2 regions of the Mycolicibacterium chitae genome follow, and region 1 is predicted to be linked to the other one. Evidence: riboswitches for the same ligand, from Rfam matches in the RefSeq annotation. Region 1 holds a riboswitch; the other holds the start of a gene.

Region 1 (4,685 bases):
AGCGGCACGTTCTGGTACGTGCTGGCGCTGAGCGGGCTCGGTACCGCGGCGGCGGTGATCGTGGCGTTCGTCCTCGAGTTGCGCGGAGACCGGACCACCTTGTCATAGGCCGGTGGCATACTGCACATATGTTCGAAGTGGAGGTGTTGCCGCCGGTCACGCAGGTGCGTGAGCTGGACACTTCCGCTCTGGTCGACGCCATGGGCGCCTCGGCCCGGCTCGAGGCCGCCACCGCGGCACGTCGGGTGGCCGCGATCGCCGAGCTGTTCGACCGCCGCCTGCACGAGATCGACGCCGACCAACGCGAACAATGGCTCATCGACGGCCACGAACAAGTCACCGCCGAAGTCGCCTGCGCCCTGCGGATCAGCCGGGCACGCGCGGCCGCCCTGATCCGAGTCGCGGTCGCCCTGCACGAACGCCTACCCCAGACCGCCGCCAAATTCGCCCTGGGCCTGGTCGACTACCGCGTCCTGACCGTCCTGGTCGCCCGTACCGAACTGATCCTCGACGACGCCGACGTCGCCACCCTCGACGCCATCATCGCCCGCCAGGTGCACCGCTGGAACCGCCTGTCCCGCAAGAAACTGACCGACGCCATCGACACCTGCGTCCTCGACATCGACCGGCTCGCCAAAAAACCCACCCGCACCCCCGCCGAGGACCGCGAGATCGGCATCGGCCCCGACCGCGACGGCAACGCCGAAATCTGGGGCACCGTCGCCGCCCCCGACGCCATCGCCTTCGACACCCGCCTCAATGCCCTCGCCGACTCCGTGTGCCCCCAAGACCCGCGCCCCAAAGCCCGCCGCCGCGCCGACGCCCTCGGCGCCCTGGCGGCCGGGGCCACCACCATGGCTTGCCAATGCGGCCGCGAGGACTGCCCCACCCTCACCGACCCCGCCCCGCCGCAACCCGAAGTGGTCATCACCGTGCTGTCCGACCCGGCCGCCGGCACCGGCTACCTACCCGGCTACGGAGTACTGAGCGAACAAGCCCTTGCCGACATCGCCGAACGTGCCACCCAACAACTGCAACTGGCTCATCCCGGCGAGCACAGCGACCCCGAACCGGGCTACCGGCCCTCGGCCGCGCTGGCCGCCTTCGTCCGCGCCCGCGACCTGACCTGCCGCTTCCCCGGCTGCGACGCCCCGGCCCAGGTCTGTGACGTCGACCACACCGTGCCCTGGCCACACGGGCCGACCCACCCGTCGAACCTCAAAATTTTATGCCGTCGACATCATTTGCTGAAAACTTTCTACACCGGTCCACGCTGGTGGAAAGACACCCAACGCCACGACGGCACCATCCTGTGGACCTCCCCGACCGGCCACACCTATCGCACCAAACCCCATGGCGCCCTGCTGTTCCCGAGCCTGACGCGGTCCACCGGCCACCTCGACCTGCCCGCCGCACCCCCACCCACACCCGGCCGCGGCCACGCCATGCCCACCCGCACCATGACCCGCGCCCAACAAACCGCCTACCGCATCAACTACGAACGCACCCAAAACGCCCAGTATTACGCGCTGAATCCCGAACCCCCACCCGAACCACCACCGTTCTGAGGCACCGCACTAGCGGTCCGCGGCGGCGCCCACTATGGTGGGCGCGGATACAACCACACGGGAGTGCGCACCGAGCGCGCTGAGAGGACGACTGGGGTCGTCGACCGTACGAACCTGACCGGGTAATGCCGGCGTAGGGAGTGCACGATGAGTGATATTTCTGCTATTGCCAACCTGTCCGGTGGCCCAATCTCGGGAAGCGCCAAGGTGTATCGGGAACTTCCCGACGGCGCGCGGGTGCCGTTTCGCCGCATCCACCTGAGCAACGGCGAGCATCTGGATGTCTACGACACGTCCGGCCCCTACACCGATCCGGACGCGCGCATCGACCTCGATGCCGGACTGCCGCACCGCCCGATCATCCGGGACCGCGGCACTCAACTGCAGCGCGCCCGCGCCGGGGAGATCACCGCCGAGATGGCGTTCATCGCCGAACGTGAAGGTGTACCAGCCGAACTCGTGCGCAGCGAGGTGGCCGCCGGGCGCGCGGTCATCCCCGCCAACCACAACCATCCCGAGAGCGAGCCGATGATCATCGGCAAGGCCTTCGCGGTGAAGATCAACGCCAACATCGGCAACTCCGCGGTGACCTCGTCGATCGCCGAGGAGGTGGACAAGATGGTGTGGGCCACCCGGTGGGGCGCCGACACCATCATGGACCTGTCCACCGGCAAGAACATCCACGAGACCCGCGAGTGGATCCTGCGCAACTCCCCCGTCCCGGTCGGCACCGTGCCGATCTATCAGGCACTGGAGAAGGTCGACGGCGAACCGACCGAGCTGACGTGGGAGATGTACCGCGACACCGTGATCGAGCAGTGCGAGCAGGGTGTGGACTACATGACCGTGCACGCCGGCGTGCTGCTGCGGCACATCCCGCTGACCGTCGACCGGGTGACCGGCATCGTCTCGCGCGGCGGATCGATCATGGCGGCCTGGTGCCTGGCCCACCACACCGAGTCGTTCCTCTACACCCACTTCGCCGAACTGTGCGAGATCTTTGCCCGCTACGACGTGACCTTCTCGCTGGGTGACGGCCTGCGCCCCGGTTCGATCGCCGACGCCAACGACGAGGCCCAGTTCGCCGAGCTGCGCACCCTGGGCGAGCTCACCAAGATCGCGAAAAGCCATGGCGTACAGGTGATGATCGAAGGTCCGGGCCACGTCCCGATGCACAAGATCGTGGAGAACGTCCGCCTCGAGGAGGAACTCTGCGAGGAGGCGCCGTTCTACACCCTGGGACCGCTGGCCACCGACATCGCCCCCGGCTACGACCACATCACCTCGGCCATCGGCGCCGCGATCATCGCGCAGGCCGGCACCGCCATGCTGTGCTACGTCACCCCCAAGGAACACCTGGGCCTGCCCAACCGCAAGGACGTCAAGGACGGCGTCATCGCCTACAAGATCGCCGCGCACGCCGCGGACCTCGCCAAGGGGCACCCCCGCGCCCAGCAGCGCGATGACGCCCTGAGCACCGCGCGCTTCGAGTTCCGCTGGGAGGACCAGTTCAACCTGGCGCTGGATCCCGACACCGCCCGCGAGTTCCACGACGAGACGCTGCCGGCGGGACCGGCCAAGACCGCGCACTTCTGCTCGATGTGCGGGCCGAAGTTCTGTTCGATGCGCATCACCCAGGACATCCGGGACGCCTACCCGGACGGCACCGCCGGCGAGATCGAACGCGGGATGGCGGCCAAGTCCGCCGAGTTCGCCGAGCACGGCAACCGGGTGTACCTCCCGTTGGAACCGGCCGTGTCAGAATCGACGCTATGAACGTCCTCCCGCTGGCGCAACCCGGGCAGACGCCGCTGACGGTGCTGACCATCGCCGGATCCGACTCCGGGGGCGGCGCGGGCATCCAGGCCGATCTGCGCACCTTCGCGATGCTGGGCCTGCACGGCTGCGTGGCGCTGGCGGCCGTCACCGTCCAGAACACCGTGGGCGTCAAGGCCTTTCACGAGATTCCGCTGGAGATCATCGCCGGGCAGATCCAGGCGGTGACCTCCGACATCGGCGTCAAGGCCGCCAAGACCGGGATGCTGGCCTCGGCGGAGATCATCGGCTGCGTCGCCGAGACCTGGCGCGCCGAGGGCCAGGCCGGCCGCACCCCACTGGTGGTCGACCCGGTCTGCGCGTCCATGCACGGCGACCCGCTGGTGCACCCGTCGGCGCTGAATTCGCTGCGCACCGAACTGTTCCCGCTGGCCACCCTGGTGACCCCCAACCTCGACGAGGTGCGCCTACTGGTCGACATCGACGTCGTCGACGAGGCCTCTCAGCGCGACGCCGCCCGCGCGCTGCACGCGCTGGGGACGCAGTGGGCGCTGGTCAAGGGCGGGCACCTGCGGTCCTCGCAACTGAGCCCGGACCTGCTGTTCGACGGCACCGACTTCCACGAGTTCGCCGCGCCCCGGGTGGACACCGGCCACGACCACGGCGCCGGGGACACGCTGGCTGCGGCCACGGCATCCGCACTGGCGCACGGTTATTCGGTGCCCGACGCGGTGGCCTTCGCGAAGTCCTGGATCACCGAATGCATCCGTGCGGCCTATCCGCTGGGCCACGGCCACGGCCCGGTCAACCCGCTGTTCCGGCTGCACGGCCTGCCCGATGGATCTTGACGCGATCGCCGGCGTCGCGCACACCCCCGACGCCGCCCCCAACGGCACGGTGCTGCTCACCCACGGTGCCGGCGGCAACCGCGACTCCCCGCTGCTGATCCGGATCTGCGACGAGTGGGCCGGGCGCGGTTGGCTCGCGATCCGCTACAACCTGCCCTACCGGCGACGCCGCCCCAAGGGGCCGCCGTCGGGTTCGGCCGCCACCGATCAGGCCGGCATCGCCGAGGCGATCGGGCTGGCCCACGATCTCGGGCACGGCCCGGTGCTCGCCGGCGGCCACTCCTACGGCGGCCGGATGACGTCGATGGTCGTCGCAGAGGGGACGGCCGCCGACGGGACGGCCGTCGACGCGCTGACGCTGTTCTCCTACCCGTTGCACCCGCCGGGCAAGCCCGAACGGGCCCGCACCGAGCACCTGCCGTCGATCACGGCGCCGACGGTGTTCACCCACGGCACCGCCGACCCGTTCGGCAGCATCGAGGAACTGCGCGCG
Region 2 (4,685 bases), 1.5 Mb from region 1:
TGAGCGGCCCACCGATCCCAGTGCGGCGCAAAGGTTTCGCCGTCGCGCGCCAGCGCGCGGCGCTTACGTTCGGCCGCGGGCATCTCGAGCCAGACGCCCAGGTCGGCCAGCGCGCGCGAGCCTGGCGTCAGGGCGCCGACGCCCTCGACGATCACCCGCTGCCCGGGCGCGACGGTGTGCCAGCCGGCCGGCGCGCCGGTGGACCAGTCCCAGCGCCGCCAGCGACCGGTCGCCCCGACCGCCCGCGGCGCCAGCAACTCGGTCCGGACGTGGTCGCTGGCCCAGCGCAGCCCGCCCCAGCCCGGATAGATATCGTCGAGGCTGATCACCTCGCTGCCGGACCAGGCGCGGCACAACCGGTGGGCCAGCGAGGTTTTGCCGGCCCCCGACCGGCCGTCGATCAGCACCGTGGTCGCGCCGGCGGGCACCCGGCGCAGCAGCTCAGAGATTTCCAATGAAGTTCCAATGCCCGGTGGCGACGGACACCCCGATCGCCACGGCGACGATGGCGAAAGCCGCCAGGATCAACGCGATCTCGCGGCCGCCGAACGGCGAGGGACGCGCCCAGGTGCGGGTCGGGTAGGCGCCGAACCCGCGGGCCTCCATCGCGGTGGCCAGCATCGAACCGCGCCGCACCGCGAAGACCAGCAGCGCGAATGCCTGCCCGGCCACGCGCCGCAGCCGGCCTCGGTCGGCGACTCCGCGCGCCCGGCGTGCGAAACCCAGATACTGCCAGTCTTCTCGGAGCAGCCCGACGAGGCGTAGGCCCGCCAGCGCCCCGAGCACGAAGCGCGCCGGCAGCCGCAGCACCTGGCCGAGGCCGTCGGCGAGTTCGGTGGGGTCGGTGTCGATGAAGAGCAGGACCGAGGGCAGCGCGATGGCCAGCACCCGCAGGAATGTCGCCAGCGCCAACGTGATCGAGCCGTCGCTGACGTTGATGAGCAGGAAATGCCAGTACACCGTGCCGCCGGGCTGGCCGTAGAGCAGGATCGTGACGGCGGTCAGCGCCGCGGCCAGCAGCACCACCGCGCCGCGCAGCAGCATCTGCCGTAGCGGCACCCGCAGCACCAGCAGCAGGGCCACCTCGAGCACCAGCGCGGTCAGCGCCGACACCCAGTCCACGCTGAAGATCAGGCCCAGGGCGAGGATCAGCGCGGCGGCGAGTTTCGCGACCGGGTTGAGGGTAGGGGCGCCGGTCATGACAACTCGATCCGGCGGTCGGCGAGCACGTCGGTGAAGTCGAGGTCGTGGGTGACCGCGACGACACCGGTTCCGGCGGCGACGATCTCGGCGAGCAGGCCCACCAGCTCCGCCCAGGTGTTGCGATCCTGGCCGAAGGTCGGCTCGTCGAGGACGATCAGCTCCGGCTGGGTGGCCAGGATGGTCGCCACCGACAGCCGGCGCTGCTCACCGCCGGACAGCGTGTAGGGATTCGCCTCGGCCAGGCCCGTCAGGCGCAGGCGTTCCAGCAGCCCGTCGCACAGCTCGGCGATCGTGGCCTCGTCGCGGCCGAGCGCCCTTGGCCCGCAGGCCAATTCGTCGCGCACACTGCCGGTGAGGAACTGGTGCTCGGGATTCTGGAAGACGCTGCCGATGCGGGTGAGCAGCTCGCGGGAGCGCCAGGCGATGGGCGCGCGGCGGTCCGCGGCGGGCGCGAACCCGGCCGCGGCCTCGAGCCGGCCCGCCCGCGGCGGAAGCAGCCCGCCCAACGTCAACGCCAGCGCGGACTTGCCCGACCCGTTCGGGCCGGACACGACCGTGGTTGCGCCGCCGAGGATCTCGACGTCGCCGATGTCCGTGCGACGCCCCGACGGATAGCCGACCGACAGGCCGTGCGAACGCAGCAACGCCGCACCGCGGACGCCGCCGCGGGGCGGGCGGGGCGGTTCGACGCCCGGCACCCAGACCCCGGCGCGGGTCAGCCGCTCGCCCTCGGTGTCGATGACGTCGGCCGGCGCGCCGTCGGCGAGGATCGCCCCGGCCTCGCCCAACACGATCAGCCGGTCCACCACCGGCAGCCACACCTCGGTGCGATGCTCGACGACCACCAGCGTCGCACCCGTGCGTTCGACGGCCGCGGCCACGGCGTCGCGGACCTCGAGCACACCGGCCGGGTCGAGATTGGCGGTCGGCTCGTCCAGCAGGAGCAGACCGGGATTCATCGCGAGCACGCCGGCCAACGCGAGGCGCTGCTGCTGCCCACCGGAGAGCCGGGCGGTGTCCCGGTGCAGCGGCAGCGACAGGCCGACGGCGTCCAGCGCGCGTCGCACCCGCGGCCAGATGGCCCGCCGCTCGACGGTGAAGTTCTCCATCCCGAACGCGACGTCGTCGCCGACGCGGGACAGGATCACCTGCGAGTCGGGGTTCTGCAGCACCATGCCGATCCGGCTGCGCCGCTCGCCCGGCGGCGCGCCGTCCACCAGCAACCGGCCGGACTCGTCGCCCTCCTCGCTGCCGCCGAGCAGCCCCGCAAGCCCTTGCAGCAGAGTCGATTTCCCCGATCCGCTGGCGCCCAGCAGCAGGACCCGCTCCCCCGCGGCGATGTCGAGGTCCAGATCGCTGATGGCGTGCCGGGCGCGACCGGCGTGCCGCCACGACCAGCCCCGGGCGCTGGCCCCGATCACCGCGCGGGGTCGCCGGCCGACCAGGCCCGGCCCGAGGCGAACCGCGACAGCGCCCCGGTCTTGGCCAGCCCGCGGACCGCGAACCAGGACAGCGCCCCGGCGAGCAGCGCCCCGGAGACGATCCCGGCGGCGGTGTAGGTGACGGCGAAGGCCGTCGCGGCCCCCGGATACCAGAGCACCAGATCGTTGATCGCCATCGCCAGCCCGGCGGTCGCGCCGGCGAGTACCGCGACCGGCAGGTTCCACACCCGGTAGAAGAACAGCGCGAACACCAACTCCGCGCCCAGGCCCTGGATCAGGCCGGATTCGAGCGTCAGCACGCCCCACTGGTTGCCGACCAACGCCGACACCGTGGCCGCGACCAGTTCGCCGTAGAGCGCCGCGCCGGGTTTGCGGATCACCATCGCGACCAGCACCCCGGCGAACAGCCAACCGCCGCCGGCCAGCGCCTGCAGACCGGGCAGCAGCGCGCTGAGCGGGGCGGTCAGGGGATTCGAGGCGATGTTCCACAGGACGAACACCAGACCCGCGGCGACCGCGAGCACGCTGGCCACGACGATGTCGACCACCCGCCAGCGGTACACCCGTTCGGCCATGGCTTTCACACTCCCTACGCCGGCATTACCCGGACAGGTACATACGGTCGACGGCCCTCAGCCGTCCTCTCAGCGCACTGCCGCGTGCACTCCCGTGTGGGTTTATCTGCACCAAGGTAGCGCAGTCGCACTGCGGGCAAGCACCGCGGCGGTATGCTCCGTGGGCTGCGGTGAACGGGAACTCGGTGCGAATCCGAGGCGGCCCTCGCCACTGTGAGCGGGAAGACGGTTTCCCCCATGCCACTGCTCGGGCCTCGTGCGCGGGTGGGAAGGCGGACGCCGCCGGTCCGGACCAGTTGATCTGGCCCGGGAGACCCGTGAGCCAGGAGACCGACCACAGCACCAACATCGATGCCCACGAGGTGCTGGGCGGAAAGGCACTACAACCATGCACATTGCAGAGGGCTTTCTGCCCCCGGTGCACGCGGTGGCCTGGACCATCGCGGCCGCGCCGTTCGTCGTCTACGGCGCCAGACAGGTGGTCGTGACGGTGCGGAAGCATCCGTCGGCGGGGCCGTTGCTGGCCGCGGTCGGCGCGTTCTCGTTCGTCATGTCGGCGATCAAGCTTCCCTCGGTGACCGGTTCCAGCTCCCATCCCACCGGGACGGGGCTGGGCACCGCGATCTTCCGGCCACCGGTGATGGCGTTCCTGGGGACGATCGTGCTGCTGTTCCAGGCGCTGCTGCTGGCGCACGGCGGCATCACGACGCTGGGGGCCAACGCCTTCTCGATGGCGATCGCCGGGCCGTGGGCCGGGTTCGCGGTGTTCTTCGCGCTGCGCAAGGCCGGGGTCGGCCTGCTGCCGGCCGTGTTCGCCCTGGCGTTCGTCGCCGACCTGGTCACCTACATCGTCACAAGTGTGCAGCTGGCGCTGGCCTTCCCGGCCGCCGAGGGCGGCATCGCGGAGAGCTTCGCCGAGTTCCTGGCCGTCTTCGCCGTCACGCAGGTGCCGCTGGCCATCGTCGAGGGGCTGATCACCGTCGTCGTGGTCCGCGTGCTCATCCAGGTCGCCTCCTCGGAGCTGGTGAACCTGGGCTTCCTGAACCGCAGCACCGAGCGCGAGGAGGTCCAGTCATGAGCACCGGTTCCAACGGACGTTCCATGGCCCCGATGGTTATCGCCCTGCTGGGGCTGGCCATCGTGATCGCCGTCGGCTCCCTGCTCTTCGGCTACTCCCGCGACGCCGAGGCCGAGTTCGGTGGCGCCGACGGCCAGGCCGAGGAAGTGATCACCGAGATCCACGAGGACTACGAGCCCTGGTTCTCCCCGCTGGTCGGCGAGCTGCCCGGCGAGGTCGAGTCCGGACTGTTCGCGCTGCAGGCCGGGCTGGGCGGCATCGTGCTCGGCGGCGCCATCGGCTGGTACGCCGGACGCCAGCGCGGCCGCAAGGAAACGCAACCCACGACCGGGTGACCACCGCGTCGTGAACCCGCTCGAGATCAGCGCCGCCCAGAACCGGTGGTCG

What was found. A riboswitch is a leader RNA that binds a small molecule or an ion and turns the genes downstream of it on or off. The one in region 1 is predicted to bind thiamine pyrophosphate.
Region 2: it holds a riboswitch for thiamine pyrophosphate, as region 1 does, so the genes downstream of both, EL338_RS01920 (ECF transporter S component) here and thiC (phosphomethylpyrimidine synthase ThiC) in region 1, are expected to answer to the same signal.

Annotation. Positions count from the first base shown of each region.
Region 1 is NZ_LR134355.1:4,327,947-4,332,631, forward strand. Features, by position in the region: gene EL338_RS20820 (hypothetical protein) at 1-108, shown strand, start outside; gene EL338_RS20825 (HNH endonuclease signature motif containing protein) at 129-1,568, shown strand; TPP riboswitch at 1,616-1,725, shown strand; gene thiC (phosphomethylpyrimidine synthase ThiC) at 1,716-3,344, shown strand; gene thiD (bifunctional hydroxymethylpyrimidine kinase/phosphomethylpyrimidine kinase) at 3,341-4,192, shown strand; gene EL338_RS20840 (alpha/beta hydrolase family protein) at 4,182-4,685, shown strand, end outside.
Region 2 is NZ_LR134355.1:390,095-394,779, reverse strand. Features, by position in the region: gene EL338_RS01935 (nucleoside/nucleotide kinase family protein) at 1-455, opposite strand, end outside; gene EL338_RS01930 (energy-coupling factor transporter transmembrane component T family protein) at 442-1,200, opposite strand; gene EL338_RS01925 (ABC transporter ATP-binding protein) at 1,197-2,624, opposite strand; gene EL338_RS01920 (ECF transporter S component) at 2,621-3,220, opposite strand; TPP riboswitch at 3,215-3,326, opposite strand; cobalamin riboswitch at 3,372-3,573, shown strand; gene EL338_RS01915 (energy-coupling factor ABC transporter permease) at 3,609-4,298, shown strand; gene EL338_RS01910 (energy-coupling factor ABC transporter substrate-binding protein) at 4,295-4,633, shown strand; gene EL338_RS01905 (CbiQ family ECF transporter T component) at 4,644-4,685, shown strand, end outside.